2 regions of the Micromonospora salmantinae genome follow, and region 2 is predicted to be linked to the other one. Evidence: riboswitches for the same ligand, from Rfam matches in the RefSeq annotation. Region 2 holds a riboswitch; the other holds the start of a gene.
What was found. Region 2 has a riboswitch for ZMP and ZTP ahead of PSH03_RS09420 (glycine hydroxymethyltransferase). Riboswitches for the same ligand answer to the same signal wherever they lie in the genome.

Region 1: linked by a shared signal. The riboswitch ahead of PSH03_RS27930 (bifunctional 5,10-methylenetetrahydrofolate dehydrogenase/5,10-methenyltetrahydrofolate cyclohydrolase) and the one ahead of PSH03_RS09420 (glycine hydroxymethyltransferase) in region 2 are both predicted to bind ZMP and ZTP.

Annotation. Positions count from the first base shown of each region.
Region 1 covers NZ_JAKKFG010000044.1:69,078-72,474, reverse strand. The annotation lists gene PSH03_RS27935 (glycerophosphodiester phosphodiesterase family protein) at 109-1,569, shown strand; ZMP/ZTP riboswitch at 1,667-1,748, shown strand; gene PSH03_RS27930 (bifunctional 5,10-methylenetetrahydrofolate dehydrogenase/5,10-methenyltetrahydrofolate cyclohydrolase) at 1,762-2,661, shown strand.
Region 2 covers NZ_JAKKFG010000011.1:125,386-128,782, reverse strand. The annotation lists gene PSH03_RS09435 (NAD(P)H-hydrate dehydratase) at 1-116, shown strand, start outside; gene PSH03_RS09430 (hemerythrin domain-containing protein) at 196-696, shown strand; gene PSH03_RS09425 (SDR family NAD(P)-dependent oxidoreductase) at 757-1,563, opposite strand; ZMP/ZTP riboswitch at 1,713-1,802, shown strand; gene PSH03_RS09420 (glycine hydroxymethyltransferase) at 1,822-3,258, shown strand; gene PSH03_RS09415 (hypothetical protein) at 3,354-3,397, opposite strand, start outside.

The sequences.
Region 1 (3,397 bases), on a different contig from region 2:
GTTCAGCCGTCGCCTCGCCTGGTTTACCAGGCTGAGTGGACGGTCGTACCAGCTGAGATCCGGCCGGCAGCAGCGGACCTGGGAGTGGAACCAGTGCGTAGACAGTGGATGAGCTGGGCCTTTGCCGCAGTGGCGACCGGTGTCGTGGTGGGCCTCGTACCGCCCGCCGTGGCCGGCGCGATCGGAAACGCGACGACCGCGACGGGCGCGAGCGTCGAGGGTGACCGCCCGAAGCCACCCGCTCAGACGATCGAGCAGGTACGACGTCAGTACCTCGACCACCGGCCGGACGCTCCGGTGATGGTGGTGGCGCACCGCGGCTACTGGCGGGGCGCGCCGGAGAACTCCGTACCGGCGATCGACCTGGCGATCAGGAACGGCGCGCAGGTCGTCGAGATCGACGTGCGGCGGACCTCCGACGGCCAGCTCGTGGTCATGCACGACACGTCGGTCAACCGGACGACGAACGGCACCGGTGAGATCTCCGGCATGACCCTGGCGCAGATCAAGGCGTTGCGTCTGCGCGCCGGGCTGGGCGGCGGGCAGGCACCGCTGACCGACGAGCAGGTGCCGACGCTGGCCGAGGCGCTCGCCGTGGTGAAGGGCCGCGCGCTGGTCAACCTGGACAAGGGCTGGCCCGTCCGGGACCAGATGTACGACCTGCTGGCTGCCACCGGCACCCTCGACCACGCCATCTTCAAGAGCTCGGCGCCCGTGGCAGAGGTGGAGACATTCCTCGACCGGGATTCGCACATCCTCTACAGCCACGTCGTCGACGACGGCAACGCGGCCAGCATCGGCGCCTTCACCCGGCACCAGCCGCCGTCGTACGAGCTGGTCTTCGACCGGCTCACCGACGCGCAGATCCAGCCGGCCGCCGTCGCGCTCGCCGGCAAGGACGCCCGGACCTGGGTCAACAGCATGTGGTACGGCCTCGCGGCCGGCTACACCGACGAGGCATCGTTGATCGATCCGGCGAACGGCTGGGGCGCGCTCGTCGAACGCCACCGGTTCGACATCATCCAGACCGACAACCAGGACCAACTGCTGGACTGGCTGGCAAGCCGCCGTGAACACGGCCCGAAGGCGCAGTGGCCGGCTCTACCGGACGGCACCGTCCGCGTTCAGGCCGAGGAGTACTCGCGCGACGGCAAGGACGTCGGTTACCACGACGCCGAGGACGACAACAAGGGCGGGGCGCAGCGCAAGTACGAGGGCGTCGACATCTGCGACCAGAACGGCGCGATCGACGTGTGCTGGATCCGCGGCGGCGAGTGGATGAGGTACACCGTCGAGGTGCCGAAGGCCGGCACCTACGAGGTCGCGGCCCGGGTCTCATCGCCGTACAGCCCTGCGGGACGGTTCACCCTGACGTTCGACGGGGCCCGGACCACCGCCCCGGTCGACGTGCGGACCACGACCTCGCACGACGCGTTCACGCTTCAGCCGCTGCCCGAGACGCAGTACCTGACGCGGGGCACCCACGAGTTCGTGATCAGCATGGATGCGTCCGCGTACCAGAACTTCAACATCGACTACTTCGACTTCCGGTACACCGGCAAGCACTGACCCACCGGCCGGCGACCGTCAGGGACCGTGGGCGCGGCGGGGTCCTCCCCGCCGCGCTCCCCCTCGCTGGGCAGTTGCCCTGGTGATGCGGCATTATCGAACCACCGGCGACTGGCGGCACGGGGATGGTGGAACCATCGGGGAGCCTCTCGCGGGCGTCGACCGCCTGGGCGCCTGCGTCGAGGAACCGTCATGACCACGACCAGCCAATCCGCCGAGCAGCACACCCCCTCGGGCACGGCCCGGCTCCTGCCGGGTGCACCCGTCGCCGAAGCCGTCCTGGCCGAGACGGCCGCCGCAGCCACCCGCCTACGCAGCCGCGGGATCACCCCGAGCCTCGCCACCATCCTCGTCGGCGACGACGACGCCAGTGCCGGTTACATCGCCATCAAGCAGCGTCAGGCCGCCGCGCTCGGGTTCGCCTCCCCGCACGTGCATCTGCCGGCCACCGCCACCCAGGCCGAGCTGCACCTGGCCATTGCCCGATTCAACAGCGACCCGGCCGTACACGGGCTGCTCGTGCAGTACCCCGTTCCGGGGCACCTGGACTACGACGCGGCGTTGCAGACCATCGACCCGGACAAGGACGTCGACGGCATGCATCCGCTGAACATGGGGCGTCTCGCCGTCGGCCTGCCCGGCCCGCTGCCGTGCACCCCCGCCGGCATCGAAGCCCTGCTGGCCTACTACGAGATCCCCGTCGCCGGTCGTGAGGTCGTCATCCTCGGCCGGGGCGCCACCCTTGGCCGCCCCCTGGCGATGATGCTCGCCCAGAAGCGCCCGACCGCCAACGCCGCCGTCACCGTCGTCCACACCGGCGTGCCGGACTGGGGCCGCTACACCCGCCGCGCCGACATCCTCGTCGCCGCCGCCGGCGTACCCGGGATCGTGCAGCCCGAGCACGTCAAGCCCGGCGCCGTCGTCATCGGCGCCGGCGTCCGCTACGAAGGCCGGCGCCTCCTGCCGGACGTGGACGAATCGTGCGCGGAGGTAGCCGGCGCCATCACGCCCCGGGTCGGCGGGGTCGGGCCGACCACCGTCGCGATGCTGTTCCGCAACGCCGTACGCGCCGCCGAGCGAGCGAGCCAGTAACCCGGTTCCGCCGCCATCACCAAGATCACTTGATGCTGAGCAGTCAGAACGGCTCGTCCACACCTACTCAGCATCAAGTGATCGAGGCGGCTACCTGCGCGTCTCGCCGGATGAGGTCACCGGACCCAGCCCAGGAAGCGCCGGTGCAGCAGCCCGGCGGGCACCAAGGCCAGGTCCTCGGCCGCCCAGACCAGGTACGACCCCATGTAGAGATTCAACGACACAGCTGCGCCCCCTGTTCAACGTGTCGCGTCAGCCAGTACTGCAGATCACCCGTCGCCCCGGCTTCCCTGAGCCGATCGCGCGCCTGATCGGAACGACGATCTCGAACGCTGACGAGGTAGACGAATGAGCCAAGCACAACCACCCACCCACCCACCACGCCCAACCGAGGGGCGACGACGACAACCGTCGTCGTACGACTGACCCGAGCACCGTCCGGTCCACTGTGATCAAGTGATGAAAAGTAGGTCAGAGATGACCCCTCGGACCTACTTTTCAACACCGTCACCTTCGGCTGCCGAGCCCACCCGCGCCGATCTTGCAGTTTCCGTCGCCCAGATGCGCGGAATGCCCGCTACGCCGCGACAGAAAGTGCAAGATCGCGGCATGCAGGCGGGCCGCCCTCGTCGATCATGGGGTTGTGGTGCCTGGTTTGGGGTTCTCCGAGCGCTTTATCAGTCACCACAACTCCTTGATCGACGAGGCGGTGCAGGTGACGGATGGCCACTGCGCC
Region 2 (3,397 bases):
GGGGCTCGTTCGCGCACTCGGTGAGCGGCCAGCGGCTGATCCCCCGCTACGGCCGGATCGGCTTTCTGGCTCGGGAGTTGCTCGACGAGATCCCCCGCACCCTGGCGATGGTCTGAGGCGGTTTCACCTGTTTCCGCATTCGGTGTCGGGGTACCGGAACCCCACCAGCCGAGACTCGTCAGGGAGGTCATACCGGTGTCGACCGATGCCATCGTCCTGCTCAAAGAGGACCACAAGGAAATGCGCCGCCTGTTCACTGCCTTCCAGGACGCCGAGGAGGGGCCGGCGAGCCAGCGGCAGAAGCTGGTGGACCAGATCCTGGAGGCACTGACCGTGCACACCTATCTGGAGAACGAGGTGATGTACCCGGAGGTCCGGCGGCTGCTGCCCGACCTGGAGGACGACATCCTCGAGTCGTACGAGGAACACCACGTCGCCGATGTGCTCTGCGCCGAGCTGGCCAGCATGGACGCCGACGACGAGCGGTTCAACGCCAAGACGACAGTGCTGATCGAGAACGTCACCCACCACGTCGAGGAGGAAGAGCAGGAGTGGTTCCCCAAGGTCCGCGACGCGCTGGGCCGCAAGCAGCTCCAGGAGATCGGCGAGAAGATGATCGCCTTGCGCGCGGACGCGCCGCGTACCCCCACCGCACCGAAGGCGATCAAGAAGGCGCTCGACGCGGTGCCGGCCTGAGGCACCCGCTCACACCGAAGGGCCCGGCACGATGCCGGGCCCTTCGTCGCGCGCCACGGGTCAGCTGCCCGAGCCCGGCTCGGCCATCCGGCGGTGCTGCTCGGACTTGAGCTTGTCCGGAATGATCTTGCCGGCGGCGGTCTGCACCTTGTTCATCAGCGAGCCGGCGGTGATCGTCTGATCACCCCTCATCATCGCCTCGAAGCCCTGCTCGGCGACCTTCGCCGGGTCGTCCTTCCTGCCCGAGCCCACCCGGGTGTCCTCCATGTCGGCGCGGTCGAAGAACTCCGTGTCGGTCGGCCCGGGCATCAGCGAGGTCACCGTGACGCCGGTGTCCTTCAACTCGTTGCGCAGCGCCTCGGCGAAGGACTGCACGAACGACTTCGACGCGTTGTAGACCGCCTGGAACGGCCCCGGCATGGTGGAGGCGATCGACGAGGTGAAGAGGACCCGGCCCGCGCCCCGCTCGACCATCCCGGGCAGCAGCCGCTTCGCCAGGTGCACCGTCGAGCGCACGTTGAGGTCGACGATCTCCAACTCGTCAGCGAGGTCGGTGCCGCCGACGAAGGCGCCACCGGCGCCCCGGCCGGCGTTGAGCGCCAGCGCGTCCAGCGGCCGTCCGGTCGCGGTGACGGCCGCCACCAGTTCCGACACGCCCTGCTCGCGGGCCAGGTCGACGCGGACCGACCAGATCTGCGGGCCGCCGTCGCGGCGCAGCTTCTGCGCGGCCAGCTCGATGCCGTCGTCCTCGGCCGCGATCACCAGGTCGAAGCCGTGCTCGACGAACTGCGCCGCCAGCTCGTACCCGATCCCGCTGGAGGCGCCGGTCACCAGGGCGAGCGGCCGGTCGGAGGTGGGTGTGGTCATGTTCTCGACTCCTTCTGTGCGAACCCTGGCCGCACCCGTGACGGTGCGGTGGTCTCCTACCGTGTGCCCCGCGACGCACCGCCCAATCACGTCGGCGGGGTCGCCTCCCGGAGGGTGGCCCGAACGGCCGGCTCCGGCCCGGTAGGATCCTCCCGGGCCGTTACTGGCGCGTGGGGATGGAGAACCATCGGGGAGCGGCCTCGTCACGTGGACGTTTGCCGAGCGCCTGGGCCTTCCCGCACGTCTGTTGGAGGTCGCATGTCCCGCAACGCCGAGTCCACCGCATTCCGGAGTGCCCTTGAGGTGATCCGGGCTGTCGAGCCGCGGGTCGCCGACGCCATCGGCGCCGAGCTGACCGACCAGCGGGAGTCGCTCAAGCTGATCGCCAGCGAAAACTACGCCTCCCCGGCGACCCTGCTGGCCATGGGCAACTGGTTCAGTGACAAGTACGCCGAGGGCACCGTCGGCCGCCGCTTCTACGCCGGCTGCCAGAACGTCGACACCGTCGAGGCGCTCGCCGCCGAGCACGCCCGGGAGCTGTTCGGCGCCGCGCACGCGTACGTGCAGCCGCACTCGGGCATCGATGCCAACCTGGTCGCCTTCTGGGCGGTGCTGGCCGACCGGGTGGAGTCCCCCGCCCTGAAGAAGGCCCAGGTCCGCCAGGTCAACGACCTCACCGAGGCCGACTGGTTCGCGCTGCGCCGCGAGCTGGGCAACCAGCGGATGCTCGGCATGTCGCTGGACGCCGGCGGCCACCTCACCCACGGTTTCCGGCCGAACATCTCCGGCAAGATGTTCGACCAGCGCAGCTATGGCACCGACCCGGCGACCGGCCTGATCGACTACGACCGGGTGGCCGAGGCCGCCCGCGAGTTCAAGCCGCTGATCCTGGTGGGCGGCTACTCGGCGTACCCCCGGAAGGTGAACTTCCGAATCCTGCGCGAGATCGCCGACTCGGTCGGCGCCACCTTCATGGTCGACATGGCGCACTTCGCGGGCCTGGTGGCCGGCAAGGTGTTCACCGGCGACTTCGACCCGGTGCCGCACGCGCACATCGTCACGACCACCACGCACAAGTCGTTGCGCGGCCCGCGCGGCGGCATGGTGCTCTGCCAGCCGGAGTTGGCCGACCAGGTCGACCGGGGCTGCCCGATGGTGCTCGGCGGCCCGCTGCCGCACGTGATGGCCGCCAAGGCGGTCGCGCTCGCCGAGGCCCGCCGGCCCGACTTCGCCGACTACGCCCAGCGGATCGTCGACAACGCGAAGGCGCTCGCCGAGGGGCTGCTGAGCCGGGGCGCAACGCTGGTCACCGGCGGCACCGACAACCACCTGGTGCTGATCGACGTGTCCGGCTACGGGCTCACCGGCCGGCAGGCCGAGCAGGCCCTGCTCGACTCGGGCATCGTCACCAACCGCAACTCGGTCCCGCAGGACCCGAACGGCGCCTGGTACACGTCCGGCATCCGGATCGGCACCCCGGCGCTGACCACCCGGGGCCTGGGCACCGCCGAGATGGACCAGACCGCCGAGCTGATCCACACCGTGCTGACCCAGACCACCGCCGGCGCCAACGCCGACGGCACGCCGTCGAAGGCGAAGTACAACCTGGACGCCGGCCTGGCCGACAAGGTGGCCCGCCAGGCCACCGACCTGCTGGCCACGTACCCCCTCTACCCCGGCATCGACCTGAGCTAGCCCTCGACCGCGTCGATCATGGAGTTGTGGTGCCCGATCCGGGCTGGTGCACGACTTTCGTCCACCACCACAACCCCATGATCGACGCGGGGGCCTCAGTCCATCGGGCGCTTCAGGTGGTAGCGGTGGACTTCGGTGC